DNA from 2 places in the Pseudoalteromonas xiamenensis genome. Region 1 is predicted to be linked to the other one. Evidence: riboswitches for the same ligand, from Rfam matches in the RefSeq annotation. Region 1 holds a riboswitch; the other holds the start of a gene.

Region 1 (7,738 bases):
AATCGCAAAGCCCACAAGTTAGATGAAGGATTCTTTTTTACGTTAGCTATTGGTTGACTAGGGCGCTGTTTTGCAGCAATCGCCGTCATTTGCCAAGGGCCTAAAAAGGATAAAAATGACGGACCAAGTTGCGAACTAGCGCGAGTTAGGCGAAGTCCTGTCATTGGTGGAGCATGGTTTGACAACAACTGTGCGTTGTCATTGCTTGGGCCCCACCAGTAAGCTAAGCGCTCTGCACTTATCGCCCAGTTATCAAATAAAACCGCTAAATGGCTGCCATCGTAATTCGTTGATTTGCCATCTAGTCCATCACGCTGATAGTTCACTTGCACTTTGGCACTGACTTTTTCACTCGTCATTAAACCGTAAGTGTCCAAACCCGCTTTTGCTTTGTCGCGTGGAGCGAAACCTTGTGTCAATTTTGCATCACTGGAATAGTAGGCTCGAATTCCAGAGTCACGCTTCAACTTTGCGACACGCAGAGAATGTTCAACGTGTTGTAGGGCAAACATCACTTCGTGTGGAAGTGTGGCTTTATCAATATCAACCAGATCAGACGCAATACCTTGCCACATTAAAGGGTATTGATTTACTGGGTGATGAATAACACCGTAGCTGACAAGTAAATCGATAGAGTTTTTTAGTTGAGTATCACCTGCATCAATCCAAGGTGACGCTAGGGAACCTTGGCTTACTAATGCAAGACTCAGACAAAGCAGACGCTTTTTCATCCGTGGAGTTTTTCCTGTAATGCTTTTGAAACGAGTGGGTGGACAAATTGGCTAACGTCACCATGGTGAAGCGCCACTTCTTTAACTAAGGTCGATGAGATGAATGAGTTTTTTTCTGATGGTGTTAAAAACACGCTTTCCAAATCGGGGTTTAAACGTCGATTCATGTTGGCAAGTTGAAATTCATAGTCGAAATCAGACACGGCTCGAATGCCTCTGATCAGCACATTTGCATTTTGTTGTTTCGCTAAATCAACCAATAACCCTGTAAAACCAATGACTTTTACATTCTTCAGATCACGTGTAATTTCGCTTGCTAATGCTACTCTTTCGTCCAACGTGAAACAGGGTTTCTTATTTGGGTTGTGTGCAATCGCCAAAATAACGGTATGAAACATTTTTGCGGCACGTTGTATTAAGTCCATATGCCCATTTGTTAACGGATCAAACGTACCAGGGTAAAGTGCAACTACATTCATTGTCGTATCATCGAAATTCAAATTGTTGATATATTAACAAGCTTTTATTGGAATAACAGCAGTTACTCTGTGTGAAACTGTTTCCGTTAAAAGACCAATCTGTCTCACGTGACTAGGTTGATAGAGAGTAGAAGTGGGGATTGCACGATATCGAATTCCAAACCGTGATTAAGCATGGAATTTTCTATAATCATGGTGTTTGAACAAAATTCATCCCCATTTGGTAAAGTTACCCTAGGTATCACCTTTGGAATTGGCTATACTGCGGCCAAGTTGTTGGTCATTGTAGCGACACTTATTCGTGGATCTCTGTTGCGTGGCAATATATTACCCGCGGTTAGAATTCGCACATGGCTACTGAAAATTGTTGAGTCATTTGATTAAGCGTTCTATGGCGAAACATTTAAAACAGCATTGTTTATTTGCACTTCAATGGGACTAGGAAATGAATACCAAGGAAAAAATTATTCGAACTAGTATTGCCATGTTTAACCTAAATGGTGAGCGTGCCGTGACGACAAATCACATTGCAGCGAATTTAGGAATAAGTCCTGGCAATTTGTATTATCACTTCAAAAACAAAGAAGACATCATTCGTCATATTTTTTCCTTATACAGCGAACACCTTAATACGCATTTTAAACCTCTAAGTCTTGGAGAAAATGCGTTAGAGCAGCTAACGTTATACTTGGATTCCTTATTTGATTTGATGTGGCGATACCATTTCTTTTACGACAATCTGACCGACATTTTGGCAAGAGATAATGAATTGAAAAAAGACTACATCGCTTTTCAATCTCAGTTGTTTGAGCAAGTGAAGGCCGTTGTGATTGCATTGCGAGATGTAGACGTGATCGCCATTGATGATGAGGATGCAAAAGAGTTAGCTCACATGTTGAAAATGACGGTTAGCTTTTGGACGCCTTACGTTAAGGCTAGACGGTTGACAGGGGTGTTAGAGCAGCAAGATATCTACAATGGTATCGTGAAAGTGTTAATGTTGTTCAAGCCTTATTGCACGCAAATGAGTAAGCAAAAAATTGCCCAACTGCAAGCGCATTATCAAACGCTAGCAGACGAATCATTACCGAGCATTGCGTAAAAAATCAGCGTTTCCTACTTGCTGACATTTTTGCTATAATCCCGCGCCTTGTTTTTGGTGCGGGTTGTAGTCGTCACATTTGAACTCACTCAGCACACGCAAGCTTACTTCGTTTTTCGCAAACAAGTAAACTAACCTCTTAATTCGAGTGAGTTTTATGTTGAAATTTATTGTTAAACTACATCCTGAAATCGTCATTAAAAGTAAGTCTGTGCGTAAGCGTTTTACGAGCATTCTTGAGCGCAACGTGAAAATCATTCTGCGCAGGTTTGATGAGAAAGTCGCTGTAAAAAACAATTGGGACAACATCACGATTACTACCCAACTGAGTGATGAACAAACTCGTCTAACGTTTATCGATGAACTTAAGCGCGTACCAGGTATTGAGCAAGTTGTTGAAGTTAAAGAAGTGATCTTCGAAACGTTAGACGACATCTATCAACACGCGTTGGGTTTAGTCGCGCCAGTCATTGCAGGTAAAACGTTCTGTGTGCGCATTAAACGCCAAGGTACTCATGACTTCACGTCGACAGAAGCCGAGCGGTATGTTGGTGGTGGCTTGAATCAAAACGTAGAAGGGGCAAGCGTTAAGCTTACGCGTCCGGACGTTACTGTAAAAATCGAGATTAAAGACAATCGAGCTTACCTTTTGACTGAAATTCACCGTGGTTTGGGTGGTTTCCCATTACCAACGCAAGAAGATGTTCTCAGCTTAATTTCAGGTGGCTTTGACTCTGGTGTGGCAACGTACCACATGATGCGGAAGGGCGCCCGCACGCATTTCTTGTTTTTTAACCTAGGTGGTGCGGCGCATGAAATTGGGGTAAAGCAAGTTAGTTATTTCCTTTGGAAACAGTTTAGCTCAACACACCGCGTAAAGTTTATTGCGGTTGATTTTGAACCTGTAGTGGCCGAGATTTTAGAAAACATCGACAGTGGCGAAATGGGCGTGGTACTTAAACGTATGATGATGCGTGCAGGTAGTAAAATCGCTGAGCGTCTCAATATTCCAGCGCTGGTCACTGGAGAAAGCATTGGCCAAGTTTCGAGCCAGACATTGGCTAACTTGAGCGTAATCGACCGAGTCACTGAAACTCTTATTTTGCGTCCGCTGATTCACTTGGATAAGCAAGAAATCATCAGCACCGCACGTCAAATCGGGACGATAGAAATGGCCGAAGCAATGCCAGAATATTGTGGTGTCATTTCGAAGAAGCCGAACGTCAAAACCCGCATTGGTAAAGTGCAAGCGGAAGAAGAAAAGTTCGATTTTGATGTATTAAACACGGTGGTTGATAACGCGCGCATCATGGATATTCGTGAAATTGAAGAAGCCACGAAAGAAGAAGTGAAAGAAGCGGAATCAGTTAGCGAATTGCCACAAGGTGCGGTAGTCCTTGATATTCGTTCACCTGAAGAAGAAGACGACTCACCACTGGAAATTGAAGGCTTTGAAGTGAAGCACCTGCCATTCTTCCGTTTGGCTACTCAGTTTGGCGATTTGCCTCAAGATAAAGAATACTTCTTATATTGTAAGAAAGGGGTAATGAGTCAGCTTCAAGCCCTGATTTTACATGAAAAAGGGTATCTCAATGTCCGAGTGTACAAGCCGTCTAAGTAGTTAAAAAGCGCCTCAGGCGCTTTTCTTCTGTATCTGGGTAAGTAAACGCGCATTGAAAGGCGTTTGCTTGCCTTTTTGCTGTGCTTGCCGACAAATGAAACCACAAATAGCGTCTATTTCTGTTTCCCTTTTTAAATGAATGTCTTGGCGCATGGACGAACGATTTTGAGCTGTTTGCTGCATCACTTGGTAGGCTAATTCCAGCGCGTCTGAAAGCGAAATAGTTACTCCATTTTGATTTGCTATCCATACGGCTTCATTTAATAGCCCCAGTATTTCACTGGCAAAGAAGGGTTGCCGCAATACGCCATTATCGACATTTTCACGAGCTGATATCGGATTAATGGCGACATTGACCAGTAACTTTTGCCAGCGCAGCAGCTGGATATTTTCATGTATCGCACACTGTGGAAAGTGAGTTTGCATAGCGGTAATCAGAGAAGGAGCGGGTAGACTGCTGTGGCTTAAGTTACCCAACCAAGTTGCTCCAATCCCTTTGTGTACAACCGTGTCAGGGGACGATTTAAACCCCCCATATTCGTGGTTGCAAACCACATTTGTTGCGTTTGAGTTAGCCTTGCAAGCCATGGGGTCAAATCACTCATGCCATTGTGACTGATTACAATCGTTGCATCGTCGCTTAGGTAAGGCCAAAGTTGCTCAAGCGCTGCGGGCAATTGGTAAGCTTTTACACAGATCAGTACTTGTTCAATAGACTGACGCTGTAGGTGCTCAAAGTGAGCATGACTCACACTGAGCGGTGTGGTGACCAATTCATGTTGATAAAAATAGGGGGTACCGGTTTGGGTAGACCGAGTGACCACGGTAACCGGAGCGAAAAGTTGGCAATAGCGCGCAAAAAGCAGCCCAACGGCGCCCGCTCCAACCACATAAACAGGCTTATCGTGTTTTTTTGATTGCTTTTGTCCAGCCATAATATCCTGCGAAATAGACAATAGCGCCGGCCATATCGGCAACAAAATCGGCAAACGAGGCTTGGCGGTAAGGAACAAAGGATTGCAACACTTCAATACTTGCCCCATAAAATGCAAGGAGCACTAAATGCAGCCACACGGGAAGTCTAAAGGCATGGTGAAGGATAAACGCCAAGCCAAGGAAGATAACAAAATGTACAACCTTATCGACATGTGCGAACAGTACGAGATTCGTTTTTACCTCTTTGATGAACAATGCGGTACAAATAATGAGACTCGCTAAGAAAAGAAATTGGTAAACACGCCTTGTCACGTTAATTCCTACTACGACTTTATTATTGCCTCGAGTATATCATCGAAAGGTGGACGTAACATGAATATTCTGGTCTATTCTTTGAGTTTCCATGTGCTTATTTTGAGTTTTGTTTGTGCACAATCATGCTGAAATTTTCCTTCTGATAACGAGGGCTGGTATACTAATCGTAATCAATTTTAGGAGAAAATTATGCCATCATTTGACATCGTGTCAGAAATTGAAATGACAGAAGCAAAGAACGCTGTCGATAATGCTGCTCGTGAATTAGAAACGCGTTGGGATTTTCGTGGTGTAAATGCGTCGATTGAATTAGATGACAAACTGGTCGTGTTAAAGGGTGAAGCGGAACACCAATTAATGCAACTGTTTGATATTTTAGTTAGCAAAGCGGCTAAGCGCGGCTTAGATGTTTCATGCCTTGAGTTGCAAGACGTTGTGCATTCAGGCAAAACGTTTTCTCGCAAAGTAGGCTTAAAACAAGGTATTGATAAGGATATGGCGAAGAAAATTACCAAACTTATCAAAGAATCAAAAATTAAAGTGCAGTCGAGTGTTCAGGGCGAAGAAGTACGTGTAACGGGTAAAAACCGTGACGATCTTCAAGAAGTGATGCAACTCATCCGTGGTGCAGAACTCGGCCAACCATTCCAGTTCAAAAACTTCCGCGATTAATTCTGTCCATCGGAAGCAGTGTCCGCTGCTTCCTGCATCACTTTATGTTTCTTCTCTTCTTGGCTTTCTAGACGTCCATTGACATTTGACTGCCAAATTTGGACAATAGCGCCTCTTTTCAAGGTGCTTGATAGTCGTTGTTTTGGACAACAGACTGGCAAGATAATCGGGAAGCTTGGTGCGGTTCGCAAGATGCAAGCCTAATCCAACACTGCCCCCGCAACGGTAAACACAGTTGTGTAAGTCCGGAGACCGGCCTTGGAGCTTTCTTACTTACAACTTGTGCGGTGGGCGCAGGTCAGGGGACATCATGTACAAACTATCATTGCTTGGCGTTGCAATTGCTGCGTCTTCGTCACTTTATTCCACATCGTCTCTAGCAAACAATGTTGAGCGCATAACGGTTACAGCAAATAAATTAGAGCAAAAAGTCGCGGATGTAGCGGCTTCTGTGATTGTTATCGAGCGCGCTGATATTGAAAAAAGCGGTGTGAATGATGTTGCAGCATTGCTGTCACAACAAGCTGGTTTCCAAATTAATCGTAATGGTGGACTTGGTCAAAATACTGGGTTGTCACTTCGCGGCTCGAACACACGTCACACACTCGTACTTATCGACGGTGTGCGCGTCGGTTCCGCAACGCTCGGTTACAAATCAATAGCCAATATTGCGCTTAGTAGCATCGAAAGAATTGAGGTGGTCAAAGGCTCTCGTGCCGCTGTGTATGGCTCGGATGCATTAGCGGGTGTGATTAATATCATTACACGCCAAACAACCGCGACAGAAATTACAGTCGGAGTTGGCTCGGACAGTTATCACGTTGCTGAACTGGCTGCTGGTACACAAAAAGGTGGCTGGGATCTTAACCTTAATGCGAGTTTTGAGAAAACCGACGGTTTTGATGTAATGCAGACGCTCCAATTTGATAATGATGGCTACCACAATGTCAATGTTGGGCTTGCAGCGTCATACCAAGACGAAGGCTTAGGTCAGGTATCGGCGAAAATTCAACATAACCAAGGTGAAGTCGATTATGACAGTGCGTGGGGTGGTATTAACGCAACCGATTACCGTAGTGAATTCAAAAATGATTTGCTGTCATTGGGTTGGAATAAACGCATTGATAATGTCAGCCTCGCGTTGGATATCAGTCGCGCATCAGATGAATCGGACGATATAAGCGAAGGGTTTGTTAGCACTTTTGATACCACACGAACCACGAAAGAAGCGAAAGTAACGTGGTTTGCACTGGATTCTGTGACCGCATTAGCAGGCTTTACGCACAATAAAGAAGATGTTTCGGGCAGTTCTACAATTTATGACTTAAATTCCCGTTCGACATCTGCTTGGTTCATGGGCGCAACATACGCACGGAACGCTATCCAAGCCGAAGGATTTGTGCGTCGTGAATCCGATGATCAGTTTGGCAGTGAAGTAACGTACAGTATTGGGGCGGGCTACGATATTCGTAAAAACTTGACGCTCCATGTATCACAAAGTACCGGCTTCAAAGCGCCAACCTTCAACGATTTGTATTTCCCAAATTCGGGTAATGCAGCACTGGAGCCTGAGAAGTCACGTCACCAAGAACTTGGTATAAAAGGCTTTACGCAAAACGTGAGCTTTGAGACGGCTATTTTCAAAACCGTATTCGACAACAAAATTGCTTGGGCTCCAAATGCTCAAGGTAAATGGCAGCCTGCAAATATTAATGAAGCCCGCCATCAGGGTATTGAAGTGAGTGTCACTCATACTCTGTTGGGACTTGATTCATCTTGGAACTACACGTACTTAGATGCAAAAGACGAACAAACAAACAGCGAACTGACCTACGTGTCCAAAAACACATTGAACTGGCGTGTAGCTGAACAATTTGATGCG
Region 2 (7,738 bases), 970 kb from region 1:
AGATCGGCGGTGAACTTCGTGTCGCTGGGACAAAGGCAGATGGTGAACCATGGCGAATTGCGATTGAGCAACCTGATGCACCTATGGGGCAGCGTCAAGTACATCGTGTGTTAGAACCGGGTACCAACGGTATCGCAACTTCGGGTGATTACCGTATTTTCTACGAAATGGATGGCGAGATTTATACGCATTTAATCGACCCCGTAACAGGTATGCCTATCAAGCATGATCTCGTTTCTGTCACAGTTCTACATCCTTCGGCAATGACCGCTGATGGTCTCGCAACAGCGTTGACGGTAATGGGGATGGATAAAGCACAAGCTTACGCAGAAGAGCATCATTTACCGGTTTATCTTATGAGTAAAACACCAAGTGGTATTCAAACTTGGTCTAGTACAGCCTTTAAACCATATTTGTGAGCAAGGTTTAAGCGCGCTATAATAGCGCGGTCCGTTGCCAGCCTGACTTTGCGGTCAGGCTTCGATTTTAAGGGTTAAAGCAATGTCGTTGATTCTTCTTACTTTTGGTTTATTAATTCTAATTGTACTCGCTATGGCAGTCGGTGTTCTGGTTCAGAAAAAGTCGATGGCAAGCAGCTGTGGTGGTTTAGGTTCAATGGGTATTGATAAAGTGTGCGATTGCGATGACCCATGTGATAAACGCAAAAAGCGCTTAGCGAGAGAGCAAGTTTGGAAAGACAACCAAATTCTGTGATACGAATATTGATTAAAAAATGCGGGCAAGGCTCGCATTTTTTATGCTCGTTATCTTCTTAACAAAAGCACCGTTGTGACTGTGCAGGCAAAAGGAACCGAGTATGAAATTGCATTTTATTCGCCATGCGCAACCTACAACAAAAGGTGTGCTATTAGGGCGAACTGACGCTCACCTGCAGTACCCTGTGGCATTGAGCCGCTATGCCAAATCCCTGATAGGAAGCCGGTTCGACACAATTTATGTTTCGCCTTTGGAGCGTACTCAGCAAACGTTGGATGCGCTCAATGTATCTGGTGATGTGGTGCTCGACAGTGCGATTGTTGAATGTGATTTTGGTCATTGGGATGGGAAAACATACGAATGGCTTTGGAGGCACGCCGCCCAGATTGGACAATTTTGGTCTGATCCTTGGTCTGTAACGCCGCCTGACGGCGAAACGATGACAGACTTTGCGACACGCTGTCATGGATTTTTAAAACGACTTTTGAATACGAGCAAGGCCGAGGAAAACGTGCTGGTAATTAGTCATGCAGGCGTTTTAAAGTTCGTTTATTTTCATGTGCTTGGAATTGAAGAACCCTCAGGGACACAGCTGGCAGCGATTGAATTTAATTACTTAACTGGATTTAGTCTAGACGTGTTTATTGACGATCAAGGTGTACGTTGGCCAAAAGTTGTATTTTAGACGTCTAGACTTCATAATAGCGGAATTATTGCGTATTAGCAGATATTGGGAAGAAGGTGCGAATCCTTCACTGTCCCCGCAACTGTAATTGAAGGCGTGCCTTCACGCGGTATCAGTTTTGCGTCTAGTCAACATGACCTTGTCGATATCACAAGGTTGTTGCAAAGGATGCTAAGCATTGCCGCGAATAAGTCAGATACCAAGGCTAATACGAGTACTTGAGCGGGCGCACTCAGGTCAAAGCGCTCAATAGAGTGGCTTTGCGGTGCCCAAAATTCAGAGGCACTATGGCAAATTTAGCTTGTTCAGACACGCTCATTCAGATTGATCATCTTTGCGTCGAAAAAGGGAATAAGTCCCTTATCAACGACGTCTCTTTTTCTATTTCTCGCGGAGAGTTTGTTGGATTGATTGGCCCTAACGGTGCTGGTAAATCGACGCTATTGCGTTGCTTATATCGTTATTTCCAACCATCGTCGGGTAATTTGCTGTTCCAAGGGAAACCGATTGAAGTGGTGTCTCTAAAGCAGTACGCGAAGCAAGTTGCTGTCGTTCTACAGGAAGTCGGAAATGACTTTAATCTCGCCGTTGTCGATGTCATTTTAATGGGGTTAACACCGCATAAACCGCTTTTTTCAAACTATACCTCTGATGATAGAGCGAAGGTCATGCAGTCACTGAATGCGGTTGGTTTGGCTCTCAAGGCCTCACAGTCCTATTCCAGTTTATCAGGAGGAGAGCGACAGCGAGTGATGATAGCCAAAGCGATGGTCCAGCAGCCTGAGTTACTGATAATGGACGAGCCAACAAGTCACTTGGACGTTAAATATCAGATTCAAATTATGGAGCTCGCAAAGGCAATGAACGTCACCGTGATAGCCTCATTCCACGACTTAAACCTTGCCGGTGCGCTTTGTGAGCGTATTTTGGTGCTTAAATCAGGCGAGTTAATTGCTAACGGTTGTCCCATTGATGTATTGACAAATGAACTTCTAAGCGCAGTTTTTGGCGTCTGTGCAGAGGTCGATATTCTTCACTCCGGTTCAAAAGCCATTCCTCATATTCGTTATCACTATGGGTATATTTGAGATGCCGAATAATGCGATGAAACAAAGTTTGGTCGTGAGCATCTTGTTCTTGGCGGTGCTTGGCAGTTTTATGACATCGATGATGTTAGGGGCGGTAACGGTGTCGTTGGCTGATGTATTACAGGCGTTGATTAACGCTGAGCCAAGTAATTTAATGCAAAAAATTGTGATTGAGCTCAGACTTCCTCGGGCCATTTTAGCGTTTACCGCGGGAGCTGGACTTTCTCTGGCGGGAGTCATACTGCAAACCGTTACTCGAAATCCACTTGCTGACCCCTATCTGTTTGGTATTTCTTCAGGCGCCTCGTTTGGGGTGGTCTTGCTCTTTTCACTTACAGGCATTCAAGCTGGATTGGTCATTGCGGGAGCGGCCTTTTTAGGTAGTACGCTGGCGGTCAGTTTGTTGATAGCACTGGCATTAAGCGTGAGAAGTTCCCAAGTTGAAGTGTTGCTACTAGCGGGAGTCGCATTGTCCTTCTTATTCAGTGCGCTCACGAGTCTATTGCTGTATTGGACTGATCCAGAAGCCATCAGTGCGATTCTTTTTTGGAACTTAGGTAGCTTTGGTCGAGCCGATTGGCAGTGGTTATGGTTGCCAGTTACGGTAGTGCTGAGTGCGTGTGCCATTTTGCTGCTTTATCGTCGTTCATTGAATGCATTGCTACTCGGTGATGAATCAGCTACTACGGTTGGTGTAAATGCGGGTCGACTGCGTGTGGCGATGTTATTAATCAGCTCACTGATTACCGCAGTGCTTGTAGCAAGTTGCGGAGGTGTTGGTTTTGTCGGTTTGATGATCCCACACATTGTGCGATTTTTTATTTCGCAAGCCAAAGTGTCGGGTCTACTCGCGACGTTTTTAACGGGTGGTTTGTTTATGCTCTGGGTCGACATTGTCGCGCGTTCACTTCTGGACAATCAGGAGCTACCTGTTGGCGTCATCACCGCTTCCATTGGCAGTTTATTCTTCCTTATCCTTTTGCTGCTCCGCAGCCGGACTCGCGCTTTATGACATTGAATACACTTTTTGATATCCCGCCACTTAACACAAAGCTTAAACGGGTGTGCCAGGCTCGGATCGACAATAAAACCAAACCGTTAGGCGCTCTTGGACTGCTCGAACCGTTGGCTTTGCAGTTAGCACTTATTTTAACGCGTTCTGAGTACAATCAAATCGAACTTGGTAAACCGCAAATGCTTATCTTTGCGGGGGATCATGGTATCGCGGCCGAAGGAGTGTCGATTGCACCAAGTGAAGTAACGGGTCAAATGGTCGCTAACTTTGCAAACGGTGGTGCGGCAATCAACGCATTGTGCCAAACCTTAGGCTGGCAACTCAGCGTTGTGGATTGCGGTATATTGGTAAAGCCAGAGTCTGAACTAAATGTAATTTCTCAACGTTTAGGTACTTCAACAAATGCTTTTCATCGTGCGCCTGCCATGGATCGCGAGACGCTTGATCGTGGTTTTGACTTGGCCAACGCTCTTATCAATAACATGCTTGAGAAAGGGACGAAGGTCTTTGCGTTTGGTGAAATGGGCATCGGCAACACGACATCTGCTTCGGCAATATTTTCCGCGATATCGTTGCTTTCACCTAAAGAAACGGTCGGTAAGGGGACTGGTGTAAGCGAAGAGATTGTAACGAAAAAGCAAAAGCTCATTGCAGAAGCGTTATCGCTTCATCACGAGCAGCTAAATACGTCGATAGGTGTACTACAGCATCTCGGAGGCTATGAAATTGTGCAAATGGTGGCGAGTATGTTGACTGTTGCAAAAGCACAAAAGGTTGTCGTGGTAGATGGCTTTATCGCCACAGCAGCGGCATTAATAGCGACTAAACTAGCGCCGAACGCAAAGGATTACATGATTTTTGCCCACTGCTCTGGCGAACAAGGGCATAAAAAAATGCTGGAATATTTAGGGGTAACGCCGTTGCTGAATATAGGGCTACGGCTGGGTGAAGGCACTGGGGCCGCACTTGCATTGCCTTTGCTACAAAGTGCTGCCGCCTTTTACAACGATATGGCGAGTTTTTCCGATGCGAATGTCACAGAGGTGAATGGATGAACCTGAATGGGTTGCAATTTAAATTAGCCTTAGTGTTTTTAACGCGCTTACCGATAAAGATTCAACAGGAGGTGGAAGAAGAATCCATTAATCTTGCGTCGGGCTACTTCGCGTTGGTTGGCCTGATTATCGCGCTGATGCTCAGTGTGGCATATCTTGTTGTTGGACTTATTTTTCCCGCTGAACTCGCTATTTTACTTCTCTTGGCTTTCTCGTTGTTGCTTACGGGGGCATTTCATGAAGATGGCTTTGCAGATGTCTGGGACGGATTTGGCGGTGGCTGGACGCAAAATCAGAAGCTAGAGATTATGAAAGACAGTAGGCTTGGTACCTACGGCGCATCTGCGTTAGTGATTTTATTACTATCAAAATACATCAGCTTGTATATCTTAGCATTTGGTGCCTGGCAAGTCGTTACAGCCCTCGTGCTTGGGCATGTGTTGAGTCGCGCATTTGCAACAGCCGTGATTGGGCAATTGCCCTACGTACAGGCTGATGCCGAATCGAAAGTAAAACCGGTTGCTAAACACTTAAACCCTGAAAGCGCGCAGTTATTGTGGCTCACAAGTGCTGCCGTGTTGCTGTTAACTTGGATGTTGACCCCGTTGAGTTTTTATGGACTTTGCGGTTTGTGTGTGGTTCTTTTTGCGGTGCAAAGCCTATGTAAACAGTGGTTCAAAGCACAGCTTCAAGGCTATACGGGAGATTGTTTGGGCGCAGCTCAGCAATGCTTGGAGCTAACCGTATACTTCTATTTGGTGGCTATATTGGCATGAGTATCGAACTTTTTTTAGGTGGCGCTCGCTCCGGCAAAAGCCGATTAGCCGAAGAGCGTGCGTTGCAAATATTTGCGAAACATCTAGAGTGCAGATTGACCTATGTTGCTACCGCAACGGCGAACGATGAAGAGATGCAGGCGCGGATCAAGCAGCATCAAGCCCAACGCGATGGTCGTTGGATGGTTGTGGAAGAACCGTTTGAGTTAACTCAAACGCTGAGCCGCTTCACTGAAAAGGATGTGGTTTTGGTAGATTGTCTCACCCTTTGGTTAACAAATTGGCTATGCGACAGAGGACTAGAAGCTTATTTGGTTGAACGTTCAAAATTACTCGCCATATTGGCACAAAGCCGCGCGCACATTTTAATGGTCAGCAACGAAGTAGGCCATGGCATTGTGCCCATGGGGGTATTAAGTCGTCAGTTTGTTGATGAATCAGGTCGATTGCATCAGATGCTTGCCCAAGTGGCGTCACGTGTTGATTTTATTATTGCGGGATTACCGCTCACGATGAAACCGAGTTAGGAATAACGCATTGAAAACGTTAATGGTACAAGGTACGACTTCTGACGCAGGTAAAAGCACGTTAGTCGCAGGTCTTTGTCGAGTGCTTGCTCGGCGTGGCGTTAAAGTCGCCCCTTTTAAACCACAAAATATGGCCCTGAATAGCGCGGTAACGCCTGATGGTGGTGAAATTGGTAGAGCACAGGCATTACAAGCCATCGCCGCACAACAGCCGTTGTCGACGGATTTCAATCCCATTCTGCTGAAACCGAATAGTGACACAGGGGCGCAAGTTATCGTCCATGGCAAAGCGCTGTCGAATATGGAAGCGGCGAGTTATCACGACTATAAAAAAGTCGCCATGCAAGCCGTATTAGATTCCTATAACAGGCTTGGGCAGCAATATCAGTGGTGTCTTGTTGAAGGGGCCGGTAGCCCTGCGGAAATCAATTTACGTGAAAATGACATTGCCAACATGGGGTTTGCTTGCGAAGTGGATGCTCCGGTGATCATCATTGCGGATATTGACAAAGGAGGGGTCTTTGCGCATTTAGTCGGCACATTGGCACTGCTGTCTGAACAAGAGCAGGCGCTTGTTAAAGGTTTTGTGATCAATCGTTTTCGCGGTGATATTGGATTACTTCAGGGAGGGCTAGATTGGCTAGAGGCATATACGAACAAGCCTGTACTCGGTGTGTTGCCTTATCTCCATGATTTAGCTTTGGACGCTGAGGACGCACTCAATATCGACAATCGCGTAAATGCAGCAAAGCTCATCGTAGCAGTACTTGTGTTCCCCCATATTAGTAACCATACCGACTTTGATAGTTTAAGGTTAAACCCTGATGTGGATTTACGTTATGTACGCCACACCGAATCCATTGGTGAAGTAGACTTAATTATTTTGCCTGGTAGTAAGAATGTCTCTAGCGATTTGGTGTTTATGCAAAATGAACGCTGGCCAGCCGAGATTCGACGTCACCTACGTTACGGTGGCAAAGTGTTGGGAATTTGCGGTGGCCTACAAATGTTGGGGCATGAGATCAATGATCCAGACGGCGTAGAATCACAGGTTGTACGTACAGAAGGCTTGAAATTGGTCGATTTTGTCACACAACTTTTACCTCTAAAAGTGCTGACTCAGGCAAAAGGTCGCTGTTTACTTAACGATAAGGAAGTGGTGATTGAAGGGTATGAAATTCACTGTGGGCGCACCGAAGGGCGCGCTTTAACAAAGCCCTTTTTACGTTTTGAAAATCATCCTGAGGGGTTTCAAACAGACGGTTTTATTTCTGATGATAACCAGTTGGCGGGGACTTACTTACATGGTCTGTTCGATAGTCAAGAAGCGTGTAATGAGATCCTTCGTTGGGCGAGCGGTGGAGATTGGCAAGGTCAATCATTTAATTTAGCAGAGCATCGAGAAACGCAATTGGATCGCTTAGCAGACATTTGTGAACAGTATTTGGATTTAGAGACATTATTCTCGCAAGCGGCGAGCAAAGAGGACAAACATGAGTGATAAGCATCAAGAGCGTCAACAAAAAGTCAAAGAGCAAGTCGATGCCAAAGTTGCTGCAGCACAAATCGAGAAAGGCATTTTACAAGTCATCACGGGTAATGGGAAAGGCAAATCAACGTCTGGGTTTGGTACAGTTGCGCGTTGTGTTGGGCATGGAATGAATGCGGCGGTCGTGCAATTTATCAAAGGTATGTGGGAATGTGGTGAGCGGAATTTACTCGAAAAGGCAGGGGTGCCATTCGCGGTGATGAAAACGGGATTCACGTGGGAAACGCAAAACCGTAAAACCGACACGTTGGCGGCACAAGAAACCTGGGCTGTGGCTAAAGAATGGCTCAAAGATGAGTCTATCGACCTCGTGTTGTTAGACGAGC

Evidence for each region. Region 1 has a riboswitch for cobalamin ahead of NI389_RS08835 (TonB-dependent receptor domain-containing protein). Riboswitches for the same ligand answer to the same signal wherever they lie in the genome.
Region 2: it holds a riboswitch for cobalamin, as region 1 does, so the genes downstream of both, NI389_RS13360 (ABC transporter ATP-binding protein) here and NI389_RS08835 (TonB-dependent receptor domain-containing protein) in region 1, are expected to answer to the same signal.

The regions. Positions count from the first base shown of each region.
Region 1 covers NZ_CP099917.1:1,907,573-1,915,310, reverse strand. Annotated here, with positions in the region: gene NI389_RS08880 (capsule assembly Wzi family protein) at 1-731, opposite strand, end outside; gene coaD (pantetheine-phosphate adenylyltransferase) at 728-1,210, opposite strand; gene NI389_RS08870 (hypothetical protein) at 1,385-1,594, shown strand; gene NI389_RS08865 (TetR/AcrR family transcriptional regulator) at 1,656-2,312, shown strand; gene thiI (tRNA uracil 4-sulfurtransferase ThiI) at 2,470-3,933, shown strand; gene NI389_RS08855 (ketopantoate reductase family protein) at 3,946-4,359, opposite strand; gene NI389_RS08850 (ketopantoate reductase family protein) at 4,398-4,868, opposite strand; gene NI389_RS08845 (VanZ family protein) at 4,834-5,181, opposite strand; gene NI389_RS08840 (YajQ family cyclic di-GMP-binding protein) at 5,374-5,856, shown strand; cobalamin riboswitch at 5,961-6,131, shown strand; gene NI389_RS08835 (TonB-dependent receptor domain-containing protein) at 6,167-7,738, shown strand, end outside.
Region 2 covers NZ_CP099917.1:2,881,152-2,888,889, forward strand. Annotated here, with positions in the region: gene NI389_RS13345 (FAD:protein FMN transferase) at 1-419, shown strand, start outside; gene nqrM ((Na+)-NQR maturation NqrM) at 502-714, shown strand; gene NI389_RS13355 (histidine phosphatase family protein) at 818-1,402, shown strand; cobalamin riboswitch at 1,426-1,622, shown strand; gene NI389_RS13360 (ABC transporter ATP-binding protein) at 1,690-2,490, shown strand; gene NI389_RS13365 (FecCD family ABC transporter permease) at 2,492-3,502, shown strand; gene cobT (nicotinate-nucleotide--dimethylbenzimidazole phosphoribosyltransferase) at 3,499-4,560, shown strand; gene cobS (adenosylcobinamide-GDP ribazoletransferase) at 4,557-5,336, shown strand; gene cobU (bifunctional adenosylcobinamide kinase/adenosylcobinamide-phosphate guanylyltransferase) at 5,333-5,863, shown strand; gene NI389_RS13385 (cobyric acid synthase) at 5,874-7,364, shown strand; gene cobO (cob(I)yrinic acid a,c-diamide adenosyltransferase) at 7,357-7,738, shown strand, end outside.